Regions from separate parts of the Pseudoalteromonas sp. Z1A2 genome, predicted to be linked through region 2. Evidence: predicted binding sites of a transcription regulator. Region 2 holds the regulator's gene; the other holds the start of a gene.
The links. Region 2 encodes LexA, which represses DNA repair genes until DNA is damaged. Its sites were predicted from a motif close to TACTGTATNNNNATACAGTA; they were not measured.
Positions count from the first base shown of each region.

Region 1 (10,931 bases), on a different contig from region 2:
GAGCCATCGAATTGATCATTACCCGTCGCAACTCTCTGGCGGTGAACAGCAGCGTGTTGCTATTGCGCGAGCATTTATTGGTACACCTAAAATACTATTTGCTGATGAGCCTTCGGCTAATTTAGACAGCAAAAACGGTAAAATGATTGAATCCTTATTATTTGATTTAAATACTCAGCACGGTACTACGCTTATTTTGGTAACTCACGATGAAGGGCTTGCACAAAAATGTGAGCACATTATTCAAATAGAAGCGGGTTTACTGGTAAAAAGCCAAGTAGAGGACGTTGCTAATGTGGGTTAAGTTAGCGCTTAAATTATTTTCGCGAGAATTTCGCCGTGGTGAGCTCACGGTTATAAGCGCAGCTATCGCTCTTGCTGTGTTAACCGTGCTTACATTGTCTATGGTTACTGAGCGAATAGGGCAAAGTATTGCGCAAAAAAGCAGTGCTTTTATTGCAGCAGACCGTGTACTTGCAAGCGACCATGTTCTGGACACCGCTTTTATTACTCAAGCACAGAGCCAAAATTTAAAAACGGCGCAAATGGTGTATTTCGACACTATGTTGTTTGCCGATAATGAGATGCAGTTTAGCTCAGTAAAAGCGGCATCTAATGCGTACCCGCTAAAAGGGCAGTTAAAAGTTAAAGATACACTAACCGGTGAAACTAAGGTTGCTAATAGCGGGCCAACGCCGGGTAATGTGTGGCTAAGTGAATCGGTATTTTACAGTTTAAATATTGATATAGGCGCGCAAGTAGAGCTTGGCGCGGCATTATTTAATGTTTCAAAAGTTATTGTAGAAGAGCCAGACGCGCCATTTAATGTATTTTCGAGTAGCCGTCGTGTGCTTATTAATATTGACGATGTGGCAAAAACTGAAGTTGTGCAGCCGGGTAGTCGTGTTTATTACCGCCAACTTTATGCAGGTAGTGAGGCTGACATAAATAGTTTTTATGAGTGGCTTAAACCACAAATGAAAGAAAACCAACAATGGTATGGCGTTAAAGACCGCCAATCACCCATTTCAAACAGCTTAAACCGCGCTGAGAGCTTTTTATTACTTGCTGGTTTACTAGGCATTATTTTGGCTGCAGTGGCTATAGCTGTTTCAGCAAAACGTTATTGTGAACGCCAATACGACCCAGTAGCGATGATGAAAACGCTCGGCGGTAGCCGCTCAATGATCCGCAAAATATACATGCTTCATTTATTGCTTGTATGTGCAATGGCGGTAAGTATAGGGCTGTTAATTGGTTATGGCTTGCAAGAAATAGCAACAAGTTACTTATCAAAAAGTATGGGCACAGAGCTGCCTTTAGGTGGCTTTAAACCTTGGCTGGTGGCTATAAGCACTGGCGTAATTTGTGCCGTTATGTTTTCTATTAAACCATTATTTGATTTATTTGATATTCCACCGCTTAGAGTTCTGCGCCGTAACTTAGGCGACAAGTTGGCAGTAAGTCGTGTGCATTTAGGTATGAGTGCGCTAACCGTGTTTTTATTAATGTGGTTATTTAGTAACAACATAAAAATAACGCTTATTTTGTTTATATCAACACTTGCGCTAATTGGTGTGCTGTTTTTAGTATCTAAATTAATATTTGGTGGTGGTCGAAAACTAGGATTAAAGCCAGGTAATAGTTGGTCGCTTGCAATTGCATCTATTCAAAAGCGTGCCAATGTGAACGCGGTACAGTTAATTAGTTTTTCGTTAGCGATTAAATTACTGCTGTTTTTAGTGGTACTTAAAAACGACATGATATCTGATTGGCAATCGCAGTTACCAAGCGATGCACCTAATGCGTTTTTAGTGAATATTACGCAAAACGAACTTGAGCCAATTAATGAATATTTAGTTCAAAAAGATATTCAGGTATCAGAGTTTTATCCCACTATTCGTGGGCGCGTAAATGCGGTGAACGGCGAGTTGGTAGCACGTTCTGTATCGCTGCAAGACAACGAGAAAAAAGACGAAGAAGCACGTGCAGGTATTGGTCGTGAGCTAAATCTAACATGGCTTAAAAATGTGCCTGATCAAAATGAAGTAACACAAGGCACGTGGTTTGGTGAAAATGCGATGGCTGAAGCCTCAGTAGAGGAGTCGATGCTTGAGCGTTTAGATGTTGAGATAGGCGATACACTTACATTTTTAATTGGTTCGCAGTCGTTCGACGCTAAAATCACCAGTGTGCGCAAAGTAAATTGGGCCACGCTTAAACCTAACTTTTTTATTATTTTAAGTCCTGATGTACTTGCAGATTTTCCGGCGACGTATATTTCGTCGGTACGTATAAACCCAGATCAAAAACGTGACTTTAGCCAGTTATTACGTACTTACCCTACTATTACAGCGATTGATATTGATAACTTTGTTAAGCAAATACAAACAACTATTTCGCAAGTATCGCTCGCCATTGGCTTTGTACTTGCAATTGTTGTGCTGTGTGGCGCGCTTGTACTTATATCGCAAGTGCAAGCTAGTTTAGGTGAGCGTATGCAAGAAATTGTAATACTTAGAACGCTTGGCGCTAAAAGCCGATTAATTAAAAACGCGACCCTGTATGAGTTTTTATTACTAGGCGGTTTAGCTGGCTTAGTTGCCGCATTTTTTAGTGATATAGCGCTTTTAATTGTGCAGCAACAAATGTTTGATTTAGCAGGTAAGTTACACCCACATATATGGATTATTGGGCCGGTAGCTGGCGGCGTATTTGTGGCAGGTTTAGGTTATTTAATGATTGCCCGAAAACTTAAACAAAACACCCAAGGATTAGTGCGTGCCCTAGGGTAAGCTTAAACTAACATGCTCCTGTAAATGCCCACCTAGTACGTGGGCATTTTTGTTTTTCTTTGTACTGGTAATTTATACAGTGCTCTGGCATTATTGGCGTAATTTAAAAATAATAACAATGGAGCGCTGTTTGGCCATCATTTTAGGGATCGATCCTGGTTCACGTTTGACCGGATATGGTGTTGTTGCCCATCAAGGTTCTAAATTTACATACTTAGGCAGTGGCTGTATTAAGTTAGCCGATCATCCTTTTCCGATTAGGCTTAAAATGATCTACCAAGGCATTACACAGCTTATTGAGCAGTTTTCGCCAGAAACTTTTGCCATTGAAAAAGTATTTATGGCGCACAACCCCGATTCAGCTTTAAAACTAGGTCAAGCTAGAGGCGCTGCGATTGTTGGCGCTGCGATGGCCGACTTACCCGTATTTGAATACTCAGCTAGGCAAATTAAGCAAGCAGTAGTGGGTAACGGTGGCGCAGATAAAACACAAGTGCAGCACATGGTAAAAAATATTTTAAAACTACCCGGTATGCCACAGGCCGATGCAGCGGATGCACTCGCTATTGCGATTTGCCACGCCCACTCAGAACAAAATTTAATTAAACTAGCGGGCAGCGCAAGCAAAACCGTTAGAGGACGTTTAAGGAAATAACTATGATAGGCCGCTTAAATGGTATTTTAGTCGAAAAACAACCACCAGAAATATTACTCGAAGTAAGTGGTGTAGGTTACGAAGTACAAATGCCAATGACCTGTTTTTACGATTTACCAAAAATTGGTGAAAATGCGATTGTTTACACTCACTTTGTAGTGCGTGAAGATGCTCAACTATTGTTTGGTTTTAACAATAAAGTTGAACGTGCCTTGTTTAGAGAGCTATTAAAAGCAAATGGCGTAGGGCCAAAACTTGGCTTAGCTATTTTATCGGGCATGTCGGCAAAACAATTTGTAAGTTGTGTAAATAACGAAGACTCAACATCGCTTGTTAAATTACCCGGTGTAGGTAAAAAAACAGCCGAGCGTTTAGTACTCGAAATGAAAGACAGGCTAAAAGATTGGGGTAATGATTTATTTACGCCATTTAGCGACAGCGCAGTAATAGAGCCAATGAGCGATGCGACAATTGCTAATAATGCAGCGGATGATGCCGTATCGGCACTGCTTGCATTAGGTTATAAATTGCCACAAGCTCAAAAAGCAGTAAAATCGATAAGTAAACCCGATATGTCTACTGAGGTTCTTATTAGAGAATCTTTAAAATCTATGTTGTGAGTAACCCATGATTGAAGCGGATCGCTTAATTGATGCGACTGAAAAAACAAATGAAGACTCTATAGATCGTGCAATAAGACCAAAACTTTTAGCCGACTATAGAGGCCAGCCTCATGTTAAGCAGCAAATGGAAATTTTTATTGAAGCTGCCCGAACCCGTGGTGAAGCGCTTGATCATTTATTAATATTTGGCCCACCTGGGCTTGGTAAAACCACGCTTGCAAATATTGTAGCCAATGAGTTACACGTAAGTATTAAAACAACATCAGGCCCTGTACTTGAAAAAGCAGGCGATTTAGCTGCTCTACTTACTAATTTAGAAGAGGGTGATGTACTGTTTATCGATGAAATACACAGGCTAAGCCCGCAAGTTGAAGAAATACTGTATCCAGCAATGGAAGACTACCAGCTTGATATAATGATTGGTGAAGGCCCAGCTGCGCGTTCTATTAAATTAGACTTACCTGCATTTACACTTATTGGTGCCACTACGCGAGCAGGCTCGCTAACATCGCCACTGCGTGACCGTTTTGGTATTGTGCAGCGATTAGAGTTTTATTCTGTAGAAGATTTGTCGCACATAGTAGGGCGCTCTGCACATTATCTTGGTTTAGAAATGTGTGACGACGGCGCAACCGAAATTGCACAACGTTCACGTGGTACACCACGTATTGCAAACCGTTTATTACGGCGTGTACGCGATTACACACAGGTAAAATCTGACGGTACAGTAAATGCCGAAGTAGCTAAGCAAGCCCTTGATATGATTGACGTAGATAAAAGTGGTTTTGATTATATGGACCGCAAATATTTACTCGCCATAATCGAAAAATTTATGGGCGGCCCAGTAGGGCTCGACAATGTAGCGGCTGCTATTGGTGAAGAGCGCGAAACAATAGAAGATGTAATAGAGCCATTTTTAATCCAGCAAGGATTTATTCAGCGTACACCACGCGGGCGCATAGTGTCTGACAGTGCATACCATCACTTTGGTTTACTTCCTAAAAAAGACTAGCCTATATACTTTACTTGCTGTGTTTTATTGCGCAGCAGGTAATTGTCTCAGTATCCCTTTGTTTCAAATTATTATACCCAAAACCTCAACACTCTGTTGCAAATGTTATTTCAAAATACTAATACGCTTTATAGTTAACTGTTAATTCACAGGGCGTTAAGACTCGCGAAGCTATCCTGCGTACCATTCAAACTAGTAAGCGAATTACTTATTGTAAATTAGGTAGGGCAATTATTAGTTTATAAATAAAATATGTAGCGCACTAAATTGCAGGCAAAAAAAAGCCCGCAAAAAATGCGGGCAAACAACAAGTTGAAGGAAGTAATCCAGGGGAACTACGTTTTACTAAATTTGGTTTTATCCAGAGAGAGTAAAACAATGTAATACGATAAAATATCTTATTACTAAGAACTTGGCTTAATGAAACTATCTCATTCAGTGCACTAGCTCGGTATGGAAGAATAATACGTAAGTTTACTTTTTTGTTCAAACTAGAAAATTTGTATTTTCAGATTAGAAAAACTAATTTAGTGAATTTTATTGTTGTTTGAATCTTGTGCGTTAATTAATCGTTAAATTTATAAGTTTATGAAATTTATAACTTAAGTAATTTATTTCGTTATAGCTCGGTATTAGTTTTACTATTACGTGCAGGTGAGGCTTATAGGTTTTGAGTGTTTATGCTCTTATTTTGAATAAACGGCGTATTTTATGACGTTTCATGTATATATTTACGCATATTTACAGTTAGCGAGTTTGTTTAAAAGTTTAAATAAAATACTGAGGCAAAGGGAAATGCCAACTAAAGCTGTTTTTTAACGTTTTTTGTTGCCTATTCATAGCAATACCGTTGTCAGCTTGAAATGGACTAGATACACTAGATGCAACTTTTGGCCGTGTAAGCGGTCATATTTACACAAATTAACCAATTTGCCGTATTTTGAAATTATTTAGGAGTTTAACGTGGGATCAGGGCTTAATTTTTTAGATCTAATTTTAGAAGCAAGTTTGCTTGTTCAATTAGTAATGTTAGGGCTAGTTGCCATGTCTGTAATGTCGTGGACAATTATATTTCAACGTAAAAAAGCAATATCGGATGCGCTAATAAATGCTAAGAAATTTGAGCAAAAGTTTTGGTCGGGTATTGATTTAAGCAAATTATATAACGAGATATCGTCACGCAGCGGTCAGTCTCAAGGCATTGAAGCTTTGTTTACTTCGGGCTTTAAAGAGTTTGCTCGTCATAAAAAGAATACATTTCAAAGTGCGAGTATTGTTATGGAAGGAACGCACCGCTCTATGCGTGTTGCGCTTTCTCGTGAAATTGAAAAAATGGAATCTAGTCTATCGTTTTTAGCAACAGTAGGTTCTATAAGTCCGTACATCGGTTTGTTTGGTACAGTGTGGGGTATAATGAATGCCTTTATAGCACTAGGTGAAGTTAAGCAAGCTACATTACAAATGGTAGCACCAGGTATTGCAGAGGCACTTATTGCGACTGCTATGGGTTTATTTGCGGCGATACCTGCTGTTATTGCTTATAACCGTTTTTCAAACAGTGTTGAAAAGCTTGAGTCTCACTATATTAACTTTATGGAAGAGTTTGCTAATATTTTACACCGTCAAGCAGCTACACAAATAGAGGCACAAGCGAATGTATCAGCGTAAAAAGCGCCGTCCGGTCGCAGAGATTAATGTAGTACCTTACATTGATGTAATGTTGGTACTACTTATAATATTTATGGCTACAGCACCGCTTATTACGCATGGTGTAAAAGTTGATTTACCTAAAATGGAAGAGTCTGATTTAGTTGATACTAAAGATACTCCGCCTATTATTGCCTCAATAGATGCACAAGGTAAATATTACGTGAGTGTAGGTACTGATCCAGAAGAGCCTATGGAAGCACTTGATGTGGCTGCGGTTATAAAATTACAGCTAATGAAAAACCCTGACGTGCCGGTAATGATTAAAGGCTCGGGTAAGGTGTCGTATCAAGAAGTATTATTACTAATGGATTTTTTGAAAAATGCAGGCGTACCATCAGTAGGATTAATGACTGAATCCTTTGAGGGGAAGTAGCTGTATGAATAGTTCAGTAGTAAAATCAATAGTACTTCATTTAGGGATTGGTGGATTTTTGTATGCTTCTGCAAATATTCATCCGCCAACACCTAAAGTAATGGAAGTAACGCTTAATTCGGCTATACCTACGCCAGATAAAGCGGTATCAGCCGTTACAGTTGATCAAAAACAAGTTGAGCAAAAAATTGCTGAACTTCAAAAGAAAGAAAAAGATAAAAAAAGTGCTGAAGATAAACGTATCCGTGATTTAGAACGCAGAGCGGCCAATGCACGCAAGCAACGCGAATCAGAAGCACGTAATATTAAAAAGCTAGAACAAGAGCGTAAAGCTAAAGAGAAAGAAAAAGCGCAAGCCGAGGCAGAAGCTAAAAAAGCACGTGCCATTGAGCAAAAAGAGCGTGCTAAAGCTAAGCAAGCCGAAAAGCAAAAGCAAGAAGCTGAAAACGCAGCAAAAGCAGCAGCTGACAAACGCAAAGCTGAAGAAGAAGCGCTTAAAAAAGCAGAAGCTGAGCGCAAAAAGCGTGAAGAGGAAGCAAAAGAGCGTGCTGCTGAGGCCGAACGTAAACGCCAGCAAGCAATGCAAGAGCAAATGTTACAAGAGCAACTTGCCAAAGAGCAGGCTGCCCGTAGTAAAATACGTCAGCAACAAGTGGTGAGCGAAGTTGATAAGTACCGTGCATTAATTATGGCGCGTATTCAGCAAAACTTACTGATTGATGAAAAAATGAAAAACCAACAGTGCCGAGTTAATATTCGTTTGGGCTTTAATGGTTTAGTAACGCAAGTTAAATCATTAGGTGGCGACAAGTTAGTATGTGAAGCTGCATTAAGAGCTGTGCGCATGGCTGACACATTACCGGTATCTAAAGATAAAGACGTATTCGAAAAACTTAAGAATATTAATTTAACAATCAAGCCAGAATTTTAAAGGAATGATATGTTCAACAAAATAAAAATAGCCTGTTTAGTTTTACTGTTTGGGTTTACGGGTGTTGCTAATGCAGCGCTTGAAATTGTAATAACAGAAGGTGTAGACGGTGCAAGGCCTATTGCCATTGTACCTTTTAAATACCAAGGTGTTGGTCCAATTCCTGAAAAGCTAAGTGGTGTTATTGCTGCCGATTTAATGCGCAGTGGTAAGTTTAAACCTGTTGATGTGGCGCAAATGCCGCAACAGCCAAGTAAAGATGGCGAAATTGATTATGCGTCTTGGGTTAATAAAGGTGTTGAAGCTGTTCTTGTTGGTGAGGTTGAACAACAAACTGATGGGCGTTATTTAGTTCGTTATGAATTAGTTGATGTGATTCGCGGCCAAATTACCGGTGGCAATACGCAAATGATGAGTAACGGTAAGTTAGTTAAAAGCCAAGATCATATTTTAGAAGCGCGTGAAAGTGTTATTGGCGAGAGTGGTTTTCGTCGTTATTCACACCGCATTAGTGATGTTATTTATGAAAAGCTAACGGATGAAAAGGGCGCGTTTTTAACTAAAATTGCATATGTAATAGTACGTGATAACGAGCCTAAACCTTATCAACTAGTCGTTGCTGATTACGATGGTTTTAACGAACAGGTATTACTTCGTTCAAAAGAACCATTAATGTCGCCAGCATGGTCACCAAATGGTACTAAACTAGCGTATGTAACGTTTGAAAACCGTCAAAGCCAAATTTACATTCAAGATATATACACAGGTAAGCGTGAAATAATAGCAAGCTACCGTGGTATTAATGGTGCACCGCAGTTTTCGCCAGATGGTAAAAAGCTATTATTAGTGCTTTCTAAGGATAAGACGGGTGCGACAGAAGTTTACATGCTTGACCTTGCTACACGTAAAGAAACACGCTTAACAAATCATCGTAGCATAGATACTGAGCCATCTTGGTACCCTAATGGCCAAGATATTGTGTTTACATCTGAAAGGGGTGGTAATGCTCAGATTTATAAGTTAAATTTAAAAACAGGTAGGTCACAACGACTCACCTTTGATGGTGATATGAACCTTGCTGGTTCTATAACACCAGATGGAAAAGAATTAGTGATGGTTAACCGTACCAACGGGCAGTACCATCTTGCTAAGAAAGAGCTGGCTACAGGTGCGTTTCAAGTATTAACGAGAACACGCCTAGATGAATCACCGAGCATAGCGCCAAATGGTTCGATGATTATATACAGCACGCTCCATAATAATAAACAGGTACTTGCGCTAGTATCGATGGACGGCCGCTTTAAAGCACGGTTACCTGTGCTAGACGGACAAGTAAAGGCACCAGCTTGGTCGCCATACTTACAGTAATATTACTGGTTTACTCAAAATAGGAATCTACTCAATGCAACTTAACAAAATACTTAAAGGCCTGCTAATTGCTGTGCCAGTAATGACATTAGCAGCTTGTAGCTCATCTTCTGATATTGATGAAGGTGCTGCAAACCAATCAAATCAAGGCGTTGTTGAGCAATCAACTAACACTGATACAGTTGAAGTAGCTACAATCTCTCCTGAGCAACAAGCAGAAGAGCAACTTCGTCAAAAGTACGAAGCACTTCGTCAAGAGCAAGTAATTTACTTTGACTTTGATAAAGCAACTGTTGAAGGTAAGTACGCTGATTTACTTCGTGCACATGCTGAGTTTTTAGTTCAAAACCCATCAGTTAAAGTACTAATTGAAGGCCACGCAGATGAGCGCGGTACTCCAGAGTACAACATTGCACTAGGTGAGCACCGTGGCCAAGCAGTTGAAAAATACCTATTAAGCTTAGGTGTTTCAGCTAGCCAAATGTCAGTGGTAAGCTACGGTGAAGAGAAGCCAATGGTTAAATCTCGCACTGAATCAGCTTTCGCTAAAAACCGCCGTGCGGTACTAGTTTACTAAGATAAGAGATATTATGAAGCCGAAAATTATTTTGGCAGCCATGATATTGAGCGGGAGCACCCAGTTAATGGCTGCTCCCGCTCCTGTTTCAGAAGCTGCAAGTTCACAATCAAGTATTGAGAAGCGATTAGCGTCGCTTGAGAATATGATGCAGTCGCGTAACTTTTTACAAGTAGAGTTACAGCAACAACTTAACTTGTTACAAGACGAAGTAAGTCAAATTCGCGGTGTAACTGAAGAGCAAAGCTACAAACTTGAAAAAGTACTGCAGCGTCAGCGTGAGTTGTATCAAGAGATTGAAAACCGCGTGAGCCAAGCTTATACACAGCCAACAGCAGCTCCAGTAGTCGATCAGGCGCAGCCAAACGATGCACAGAGCTACAGCAGTGACTTATCTGAAAATGAAGCGTACGAGCGTGCTGTTGCGTTAATAATGAAAGATAAACGTTATGATCAAGCGATTCCTGAATTTCAAACGTTTTTAACTACCTATCCAAACTCTGTATATGCGTCTAACGCGCATTATTGGTTAGGGCAGTTGCTTACTATTAAAAATGATGGCGTAAAAGCGGTGGAGCATTTTAAAGTGGTTGTTAACGAATTTCCAAATTCTAATAAACGCCCAGATGCAATGCTAAAGTTAGGCACACTTTTACAAGATCAAGGTTCAGCGGCGCAAGCACAAAAAATATTGAGCGATCTTATCAATCAATACCCAAGTACTACCGCTGCAAAACTAGCAACTGATCGTTTAGGAAACTAAAGTTCACTAGCGATTAAATTTCTAGTTAAGGCGAGCAAACTACATGGAAACTCTCGAAGAATCTTGGATTTGCATGTAGTTTGAGCACAAACGGTTTAATTTTGTGCATCTAGACATAAAAACT
Region 1 covers NZ_WTKX01000021.1:12,100-23,030, forward strand. The annotation lists gene GQR47_RS14405 (ABC transporter ATP-binding protein) at 1-304, shown strand, start outside; gene GQR47_RS14410 (FtsX-like permease family protein) at 294-2,795, shown strand; gene ruvC (crossover junction endodeoxyribonuclease RuvC) at 2,926-3,450, shown strand; gene ruvA (Holliday junction branch migration protein RuvA) at 3,453-4,070, shown strand; gene ruvB (Holliday junction branch migration DNA helicase RuvB) at 4,078-5,085, shown strand; gene tolQ (protein TolQ) at 6,049-6,753, shown strand; gene tolR (protein TolR) at 6,740-7,168, shown strand; gene tolA (cell envelope integrity protein TolA) at 7,173-8,099, shown strand; gene tolB (Tol-Pal system beta propeller repeat protein TolB) at 8,109-9,467, shown strand; gene pal (peptidoglycan-associated lipoprotein Pal) at 9,502-10,044, shown strand; gene ybgF (tol-pal system protein YbgF) at 10,058-10,807, shown strand.
Region 1: a site for LexA is predicted at 2,858-2,877, ahead of ruvC (crossover junction endodeoxyribonuclease RuvC). Genes of this name have one in related genera too.

Region 2 (10,931 bases):
GCACTAAACATTACTTCACGCATTGCACCGGGTTTTACCACTACACTGTATTCTTTTGATTTAACTTCAAACGGTGCACCACTTTGTGCGTGAGTAGTAAAGCTAACGCCAACTTCTCGGTTTTGTACTATTTGTGTACTTTGCTCTGCTTGCTCAAGCGAAGGCTTCCCATTAAGCCCTGTTACATCACAAAACACGTCATATAAAGGTACTAAAGCAAAGGCAAAGGCAAACATGCCTATGCAAATAAGTACCAAACGTTTGAGTAGCGGTGCGTGTGTCATTACTTAATAACCGGCGGCGTAGAAAAAGTATGATATGGCGCTGGAGAGTCAACTTCCCACTCAAGGCCTTCTGCCCCTTCCCATACTTTTGCAGGCACTTTATCACCGCCACGCGCGCATTTAATTACCACAGCTACAAACAACAATTGCGATAAGCCAAAGGCAAACCCACCAATACTTATGATTGCGTTAAAGTCGGCAAATTGAAGAGCGTAATCGGGAATTCGACGCGGCATACCGGCAAGCCCCACAAAATGCATAGGAAAAAACAGTACGTTCACACTCACCAGCGATAGCCAAAAATGCCATTTAGCTAACGTGATATTAAACATGTTGCCTGTCCATTTGGGCAGCCAGTAATAAGCCCCTGCCATTATCGAAAATACAGCCCCTGTTACTAATACATAATGAAAATGCGCCACTACAAAATAAGTATCGTGATATTGAAAATCAGCAGGTGTAATTGCCAGCATCAATCCCGAAAAGCCACCTAAGGTAAACAGCACAATAAACGCAATACTAAAAAGCATTGGCACCTCAAAAGTTATTGAGCCTTTCCACATTGTGGCAACCCAATTAAATACTTTTACTCCAGTAGGTACCGATATAAGCATGGTCGCGTACATAAAAAACAACTCGCCAGCGACCGGCATCCCAGTGGTAAACATATGATGAGCCCAAACAATAAAGCTCAATAGTGCTATAGAGGATGTGGCGTATACCATTGAGGCATAGCCAAAAAGTTTTTTACGAGAAAAGGTAGGTACTATTGTAGATATAATGCCAAAGGCAGGAAGAATCATTATGTATACTTCAGGGTGACCAAAAAACCAAAAAATGTGTTGGAACATCACCGGGTCGCCACCGCCTGCAGCATCAAAAAAGCTGGTAGCAAAATACTTATCGGTAAGTACCATAGTGACAGCCCCTGCAAGCACTGGCATTACGGCTATTAATAAAAAGGCAGTAATTAACCACGTCCATACAAATAAGGGCAACTTCATCCATGTCATGCCGGGGGCACGTAAGTTCACTATGGTTACAATCACATTGATTGCGCCCATTATTGAGCTAATTCCCATAATATGTACGGCAAATACAAACAATGCAGTATTATCATTACTGTATGTTGTGGACAGTGGTGCATAAAAAGTCCAACCAAATGCAGGCCCCCCACCAGGCATAAATAACGATGCCAATAGGATTAAAAACGCAAACGGTAAAATCCAAAAGCTCCAGTTATTCATTCTTGGCAATGCCATATCTGGCGCGCCAATCATGAGTGGTATCATCCAGTTAGCAAGGCCTGTAAAGGCGGGCATAACCGCACCAAACACCATAATTAAACCATGCACTGTGGTCATTTGATTAAAAAAGTGAGGATCGACCAACTGTAAACCTGGTTGAAATAATTCAGCCCTGATCACCATGGCCATTCCACCACCAATTAAGAACATGGTCAGCGAAAAAATTAAATATAAACTACCTATATCTTTATGATTAGTTGTGTAAAGCCAGCGTTTAAAACCTTTAGCTGGGTGATGAGCATGATGAGCTTCATTGGCGTTAGGTTGTTCTACTATGCTACTCATTAGTTCGCCTCCACTTTGGCATCAAGTGCTGCCTGTATTTGACTCGGTTGAATAACATCACCCGTATCATTACCCCACGCATTACGTTTATAAGTAATAACCGCAGCTAATTGCTTTATAGATAACTGTTTGGCAAATGCTTGCATTGCCGTACCGGGTCGTCCATGGATAACTACATCAATGTGATCTTTTATATCGCCAAGCACTATCGGGCTACCTTTAAGTGCAGGAAATACACCCGGTAACCCCATGCCAGTAGGTTGATGACATGCAGCACAATTAGCCATATATACTTGTTCGCCTAAAGTCATTAATTCTTCTTTTGGGAGGGTTTTATCAAGTAATGCGGCATCTGCTAATGCTGCTTTTTGTTTAGCCTGCTTTGCATCTGCAAGCCATGTTTTAAAATCAGCTTCAGATTTAGCGATCACCACAACGGGCATAAAGCCATGGTCTTTACCACACAACTCAGCACATTGGCCTCGGTAAGTACCTTCTTCGTTTATGTTCGTCCATGTTTCGTTTATAAAGCCGGGGTTCGCATCTTTTTTAACTGCAAAATCAGGTACCCACCAAGAGTGAATAACATCATCAGAAGTCATTAAAAATCGTACTTTTTGATTTATTGGCAGTACAAGAGGCTTATCAACCTCAAGTAAGTAGTTAGGGTTTTTATCTGCAAGATTCGCTATTTCATCTTGCGGGGTAGATAAAATAGAGTAGAACTCTACATCTTCGCCCATATATTCATAATGCCATTTCCATTGCGAACCCGTAATTTTAATAGTGAGATCAGCTTTGCTGGCATCTTCCATTGCAATAAGGGTTTTAGTGGCTGGTACTGCCATAGCAATTAAAATAACAAACGGAATTGCAGTCCAAAGTATTTCTACTTTAGTGCTTTCGTGAAATTGGGCAGGTACAGCCCCTTTAGATTTACGGTGATGAATAAGTGCCCAAAACATAATTGCGAACACTATCACCCCAATCACACAACATATTATAAATATGGTCATGTGCAGCTGATATACATTATTGCTTATATCGGTTACGCCTTTGCGCATATTGTATTGGCTGTTAGCCAAAACTGGGTGCGAAAAAACACATAATATAAGCCACAAGGTAGAGGTCAGTTTACCCATGTGACGGCTCCTTTGATGCTATTGCGAATGCAAAGCGAAGAGGCATACGGCTTAAACGCCAATTCGTTATTTTTATTTTTTTAGCCAATCTTATTTAATATTGATTGGTTTTGCTGCGCCAACAACGAGTTTGTGTATATTGTGTGTTCTCAAAACTAAAAAGCTGTGAGTTATTATTAGCTCAGCACATTAACAATTAGCTAAAAAACGAACAACAAGCAAGTTTTAGTATAAAAAACAATCAGGTGATATTGAATAATTAATAAAAAATCGGTAATCAACTGGGCAACAGAAAGTTCAAAATATGAGCAAAACAAAGGGGTTTAACGCATTCGGAGGGGGAAAATATAAGTGCAAAAAAGTTTACAGCTTAAATAGTCAGTGGGCTGTTTACGCCCTATTTTTTAGTACAAATTTTAAAACAAAAATGCGTACTAATTAGTACGCATTTATAAAGCTGCTTGTTTAAAAGCTATTTTTAAAGTCACATCCAATCAGCGTTTCTTATAACGCCAACGGCTAAGCCTTCAATATTAAAAGACTCATTCTCAAGATCTACTTCAATAGAGTCAAAATCGTCGTTTTCAGCATGAAGTAATACTTTACGACCCGCTTTCTCAAGACGTTTTACAGTTACGTCTTCGTCTAGGCGAGCAACAACAACTTGTCCATTTTCAGCGGTTTGAGTACGATGTACAGCAAGTAAATCACCATCCATAATACCAATATCTTTCATGCTCATACCGTTAACGCGTAGTAAAAAATCTGCAGCCGGTTTAAACATTAATGGATCGATTTTGCAGTGACTTTCAACGTGCTCTTGCGCCAAAATAGGTGAACCAGCAGCAACACGCCCTATAAGCGGTAAACCTAATTGTTCTGGCTCTTCTTCTTCAATTAATTGAATACCACGGCTTGCACCTGGTTTCATTTTAATTGCGCCTTTTTTAGCAAGTGCTTTTAAATGTTCTTCAGCAGCATTGGCACTTTTAAAACCTAATGTTTGCGCTATTTCAGCACGTGTAGGAGGCATACCAGTGTCTTTAATAAAAACTTTAATTAGTTCGAGTATTTGAGCTTGGCGGTTCGTTAATGGTCGCATACAACTGGTTTTCCATACAGTACATTTAACTGTGAGTATATACAGTTAAATAAAAATCGCAAATTTAAATTAAGCCTTAAAATAGCTAAAGTAATTTCACTTGTGTACATTTTAGGGATATAACTAAAGCTGAGTTTATAAATGATTAAAAATGCAAAGGAGACATTATGAGTATTTGGTACCAGCCCATCACCTTAGAGCTGTGCAAGCAGTTAGAGCAAGGCGTTAATGGCCAAGGAACATTAATGAAAACTATGGGGATAGAAGTCACAGAAATTGGCGATGATTATTTGGTTGCCACAATGCCGGCAATTCCTGAGCATCATAACCCAATGGGGATGGTTCACGGCGGTGCTAACGTTGTACTTGCCGAAACAGTTGCCAGCTATGCCGCTAACTTTGTTGTCGATTTTACTAAATTTTACTGTGTAGGGCAGGAAATTAGCGCAAGTCATTTAAAAGCATCTCGCAACGGCACTTTAACAGCAACGGCTAGAGCGTTTCATATTGGCAAACGTAGTTCAGTATGGGAAATAAAAATTACAAATAGCCGCAATGAGCTGTGCTGCGTATCAAAAATGACCGCAGCAGTCGTAGAGCGAAGATAGTTACTTTTCGATTGGGTAAATGGTAATTTCCATACCCGCACCAATCGCAGATATACGCAATAATGTATCTGCATCTAAGGCTTGATTAAAGCACTTAGGAGAAGTCCCTGATTCAAAACCAATATCAAACGTTCTACGTGAACAACTTAACCATTGCTTTAGCGCGTTACGCGAACACGATTCAATAAGCTCACATATATGGTTTATGGCTTTATCAGGTGTGCTCACCTCACCTGTAGCTTCAATACGTGCTAGTTGACGGTATTCGTCTTTGTCATAATGTAAAATCGTCGCGACTTTTTTCAAGTCCGCCACTAGCAAACTAATATCTTGCTTTGATTCAAGCTCAAGATCTACATTTAAAAATTGAATTTCCGACATCGTTTCGTATTTATCCTCTAATAATTTCATTGCAAACTTTAACGCAGTTTTACCGTTATACCAAATCAACTATGCTCTATTAACCACTTTATATGGATATTTCGTAGCTTTTAAGTATTTTTTAGCATTTAAAGCTAGCTGGATATCAAACATCTAGCTCAATTAAACAGATAAGTCATGTTAGGAATTTAAGTGTAATCTTTTTTATTTTTAAATGATTACAGTAAGCTATAGTTTAAACTGCGACAAAATGTCGCAGTAACTTATCCTATTAATGTAATAAACTAGCCTCTAAAAATAATAAGACTAAAACATGAATAAAAAAATATTTAAGCATGCTCGCAAGTTACATAAATGGTTAGGTTATTTATTAGCACTACAAATTTTAGCATGGTTACTAGGTGGTTTAATTATGAGTGCAATCCCTCTTGATAAAGTTCATGGGAAGCATCTTGCAACACGCACTCTTAATAATCCATTTACGCAGGCTGATTATATTGCTTCCCTTGACGATATTGCCTCTCAGGTGGTTAATCCAACACAAATAATTTTTGAGAACTTCTTAACTACACCACTTATTACTGTCTTTAGTAATAACGAGCAGCAAAGCTTCAATGGCATAACAGGCCGACCATTTGAACCGCCAACTAAAATACAAATTACCGCAAATGCTAAAGCACACTTACTTATTGATGCTCAAGTAACAAGCGCTGTACTACTAAAGCAAGGTATGCGAGAAGTTGGATATAAAACCAATGTTTGGCAGGTACAATTTGACGACACATTTAACACAACACTGTACTTGTCAGAAAATAACGGCAAAGTTGTCACCGTTCGCAGCACGCTATGGCGAATATTCGACTTTTTTTGGATGTTACATATTATGGATTACGATGAGCGAGAGGATTTTAATAATCCGCTGCTTATTAGCTTTTCAGCAACCAGCGTACTTTTTTGTTTAAGTGGAATATTATTACTTATACAAAATATACGACTAAAACGATTTATCCGAATTAAAAATAAGAATAAATCAAAGTAGTCATATTGGTTTTTGAGAGCTAGCGCCCACTTATCAAAGAGTAAATAAGCCTAGGGCTTGTTTTATTCCAAGTGCTTAAATCGACTCAAATGTCGCTTTAACATTTCGTTTTCGAAAATCAACTCATCACGCTCATCCAGCAATTGTAAAACTAAAGCTATTGCCGACCAATCTAACGAAAAGTCATGCTGGATACGGGCCGCTTTTTTAACTAAGGTCACTGCAGATACCGTAAATTGCCACTGCGTAACATGCTCCCCCTCAATTGGAACCGCAATATTATGCTCAACTAGCTCATATAAAATTGCTTCGCTAATATCACTGCTCAAACATAGCTCTTTGCTAGTAAGTAAATCGTCTTTTTGTGTCACGATAATTTGCATTATGGTTTGCTCCAGTTATTACGGGGATCAAAGTGAGCTTTTTCGGCTAATTCTTCCCACAGTTTTTTACTGGCATCATCAATAGATGTTGGATTAACAATTTTAAGCACAGCAAATAAATCACCTTTGGCTTTTTTACTCATTAATCCCTTACCTTTAATACGTAAGCGTTGACCAGACTGACTATTAGAAGGAATAGTTAATTGGATATTACCTGTCAACGTAGGTAAATTTAGCTTTGTACCAAGAGCCGCTTCCCATGGTGCAAGAGGGACAACTATATTTAGGTTATGACCCTCAACATCAAATAATGGGTGAGGCACTAAACTAATTTGTAAATACAAGTCGCCATTTTGCCCATTCGCTGACCCTAACCCGCCTTGCCCTTTTAGTCGAATTCGCTCGCCATTTACTGAGCCTGCAGGAATTTTCACTTTAAGTGATTTTTTAATTTCAGTAACACGGCCACTGCTGTCTCGCTGCGGTAACATAAACTCAACAGGCTTCACGGTATCAACTAAAGTCTCTTCAAGAAAAATTAGGAACTCTATTTCCACATCTTGTCCTTTTTGCGCGCGAGCGGCGTTACTTCTGCTTTGCCCGGAACGATCGAATCCACCAGCTCCGCCAAACATTGAATTAATAAAGTCAGAAAACTCTTGGTCGGTTTGAGGATCGCTTTGCTGGTAATTACTTTGCGAAGAGGCATTGTTACCACCATAATGGCCTTGCTGTTGACGAGCACGATTTTGTTGGTGACGACGTAACTCGTCGTATTTTACACGTTATTCTTTGTTATGAATGACTTCGTAAGCTTCTGCTATTTCTTTAAACTTATCTTCTGCTTGAGGCTCTTTGCTTACATCTGGGTGATATTTTCTGGCTAACTTTTTATAAGCTACTTTAACCGCTTTATCATCTGCATCAGGCGATATTCCAAGCACTGCATAATAATCAACAAATTTCATTTGCAATCCAAATCCTCATATTGAGTAAGCTTTAAGCATACTCCTTAACGGGTAACCTTGTGTGGTTAAAATACGATAAATAGTGAGAAATAAATGAATAGTGAAAATAACTTTGAGTAAAAAATTAATCAGGCACTTTTTAGTAATATAAGCGTAGGCCTTAAGTTAACTTTATCTTTTATCTTCAAGGCTTTAAACTGCCTATTCCTGTAGTTCACATTTGTGATGGATATGACTCGATTTATTCTGGCCTTATTGGCTTGTTGTGTGTGCGCTTCGGTATCAGCCGAACAATTTACCCGTTTTTCAACGGCTAAAAGACATTTAATTAAAACCCTACCTGACAACGCCAAAAGCATTTACTGCGGTTGCGACATTAAAAAAGAAGGCAAAAAACTCGTTCCTGATCCGTCTAACTGTGGTTACATTCCTCGAAATACCCTTACCCGCTCAGGCAAAGTAAATGTGCGAGCACTACGCATTGAGTGGGAGCACATTGTTCCGGCGTGGGAATTTGGTCACCAGCTACAATGCTGGCAAGATGGCGGGCGTAAAAACTGCCGTAAAGTAAGTGCTAAATTTAGAAAAATGGAAGCTGATATAAATAACTTAGCGCCAGCTATTGGCGAAATTAATGCCGATCGCTCTAATTATCGTTTTGGTATGCTTAGCGAAAACGCCACACAATATGGTCGTTGCGAAGTAAAAGTAAACTTTAAGCAACGTGTAGTTGAACCGCCTGTTTATGCACGAAAACGTATAGCTGACACCTACGCTTACATGCAAAAAACATACGGTTTAAAAATCTCTGATAAACAGCAAAAGTTATTTAATGCATGGCAAAAGCAAGCATTCGCAGATACAAGTAGTGCGAGTAAGCTCTAAGCTTTAACACTCATTTACATAAATCAAAGTTATAAATGTTGAATAAACGAGCGAGTGTTGTAATATTTTAAACAACTTATTTACAAAAAAGCCCTTACCTATGTTTAAAAATAATAAAACCTCGCTTGCCATTTTCACTGCATTTGCGGGCTTTGCTTTGACCGGTTGTGGCGGCGGTGGTAGCGGCATCGACTCAGCCCCTGTAGTTACAACACCTGTTAGTAGCAGTCCAACATGGACTGCGGGTGTATTTGAACCCTCTAACGATTTAAAAAACTTTTGCGAAACCCCGCGTACGGGTAACGATCCCTTTAATAACAACGAGCCTTACCCAGATCAAGCCGGTTCTGCCCTTTACGAAAAACTCTGGCTTCGCTCTTGGAGCGACGAAACCTACCTTTGGTATGATGAGATTGCCGATAACGATCCTGAAAGCTTTGCCACAGTAGCCGATTATTTTGCCCAATTAAAAACAGAGCAGCTTACCGACTCAGGGGCAAAAAAAGATAACTTTCATTTTTCAGAACCTACTGAAGATTACTTTCAAGAAGCGCAATCGGGCGTTACTTCTGGTTACGGTATAAATTGGGCGTTTATTGGCGATACAGCCGACCGTATTTTACGCGTCGCTTATCTTGAAGATGATTCACCTGCAAGCCAAATAGGCTTTCAACGTGGTGATACTGTACTTTCAGTTGACGGTGTTAGCATTAATACCAATACACAGTCGGGTGTAGATACGCTTAACGAAGGCTTATTTAGTCCTACTAACGGCGACTCACATACTATTGTTGTACGCAGTAACGATGGCGCCGAAAAAACATTTAATGTAACCGCTGGCAATATTGAACAAACACCGGTTCAAAATGTTAAAACGATTACAACCGCAAATGGTTCAAGCGTGGGTTACATGCAATTTAATAGTCATATAAGCATTGCCCAAGAAGGGCTTATTGATGCAGTAAATAAGTTTAAAACCGATGGTATTGATGAGCTTGTAATCGACTTTAGATATAACGGTGGTGGTTTATTAGCACTGTCGGCACAATTGGCTTATATGGTTGCCGGTAATGCCAACGTTAACAACCGCTTTTATTATCAAACTCAACAAAACGATAAACAACCCGTTGATTCGCCTTTTCCATTTATTGATGAAGAAATAGATTACTCTACTTTTTTTAGCACAGGTGAAAACCTACCTGATTTAAACTTATCGAAGGTTTATGTATTAAGCACATCAGGCACCTGTTCGGCATCAGAAGCTTTTATTAATGGTTTAAAAGGTATAGACGCAGAAGTTATTTTAATTGGCGATACAACCTGCGGTAAGCCCTATGGCTTTACCCCAACTCATAACTGCGCAACAACCTATTACACTATTCAATTTAGTGGGGTAAATAGCAAAGGATTTGGCGAATACGCTGCGGGTTTTACACCAACCCCTACGCCACAATTTGATGCTGATGTTCAAGGTTGTGAAATTGAGGACGACTTTGATCATCAGTTAGGCGACAGTGACGAGGCCGTTTTAGCCACCGCATTGTTTCATGTTGAAAATGGCAGTTGCCCAATTAGAACGGCTGCTGCAAAAGCAGAGCCAGCTACTTTTTCAAGCTCTCGTGAATCTCTCATTCCTTTAAATATGCCTGAGCAATTTACCCAGCGTAATATGGACTTAACTTGGCCAACACTGAGTGAGGAAAGATAATGGCTAAATTATTACTCCCATTAGCTACCTTATTCGCTTTGGGAGGATGCCAAAGTGTAAATAGTGAGCCCGCTAAACCCGCTATATTAACGAGCGTTAATCCCAGCGTTATTGCAACACTACAACAGGCAATTCAACAAGCTAAGGGAGGCGCATTAGTAACACTTGCCGATTCCGTATTTACTAAACGTAGCGAACTGCTAATTGATCATGCAATGAGTAAAGGGTCTGATGGCAGAGTAATTATGGGCGCGCATAATATAAAATCTGAGAAGTTTATTTTGCAACTACGTAATAACCAATGCGAGCTTTACTATCCTAAAAAAGAGCTTACTACAGTACTTAAAGGTGTGACCTGTAAAGAATTATAAGGCACTTTAAAGTTTATAAAAAAGGCGTGCAGCATATCGCTGCACGCCTTTTTCTATTTTAAAGCGTTATTACAAGTCTTCATGCGGGCCAAACACTTCATAATGAATCTGCTCGTCTTTAACACCTAGTTCAAGTAACTGGTTTTTTATAAATGCCATAAAACCGACAGGACCACATAAATAAAAGTCGCCATTACTTAATGGTAGCTGTGTTTCTATTACGCTTAAGTTCATTAACCCAGTAAAGTCAGCGCCCCCTGCCGCTTGGTTAAACCACGTTATTGTTTTCAAGCGGTTATTCTGTGCTGTTAGATCATATAAATATTTTGAAAACGAGTGCTGCTGATTATTTTCGCAGGCATGTAAATACATAATCTCTTGATTAGAGTTGTCACTTAATAACGTTTCAAGCATAGCCAGCATTGGTGTTTGCCCAACACCTGCTGAAATGAGTACCGCTGGGTTTGT
Region 2 covers NZ_WTKX01000027.1:7,950-18,880, reverse strand. The annotation lists gene GQR47_RS16495 (cytochrome c oxidase assembly protein) at 1-284, opposite strand, end outside; gene ctaD (cytochrome c oxidase subunit I) at 284-1,876, opposite strand; gene coxB (cytochrome c oxidase subunit II) at 1,876-3,018, opposite strand; gene lexA (transcriptional repressor LexA) at 3,503-4,120, opposite strand; gene GQR47_RS16475 (PaaI family thioesterase) at 4,288-4,728, shown strand; gene GQR47_RS16470 (hypothetical protein) at 4,729-5,109, opposite strand; gene GQR47_RS16465 (membrane protein) at 5,423-6,148, shown strand; gene GQR47_RS16460 (chaperone modulator CbpM) at 6,211-6,531, opposite strand; partial or broken gene GQR47_RS16455 (DnaJ C-terminal domain-containing protein) at 6,531-7,499, opposite strand; gene GQR47_RS16450 (endonuclease) at 7,731-8,384, shown strand; gene GQR47_RS16445 (S41 family peptidase) at 8,485-10,092, shown strand; gene GQR47_RS16440 (hypothetical protein) at 10,092-10,463, shown strand; gene hmpA (NO-inducible flavohemoprotein) at 10,533-10,931, opposite strand, start outside.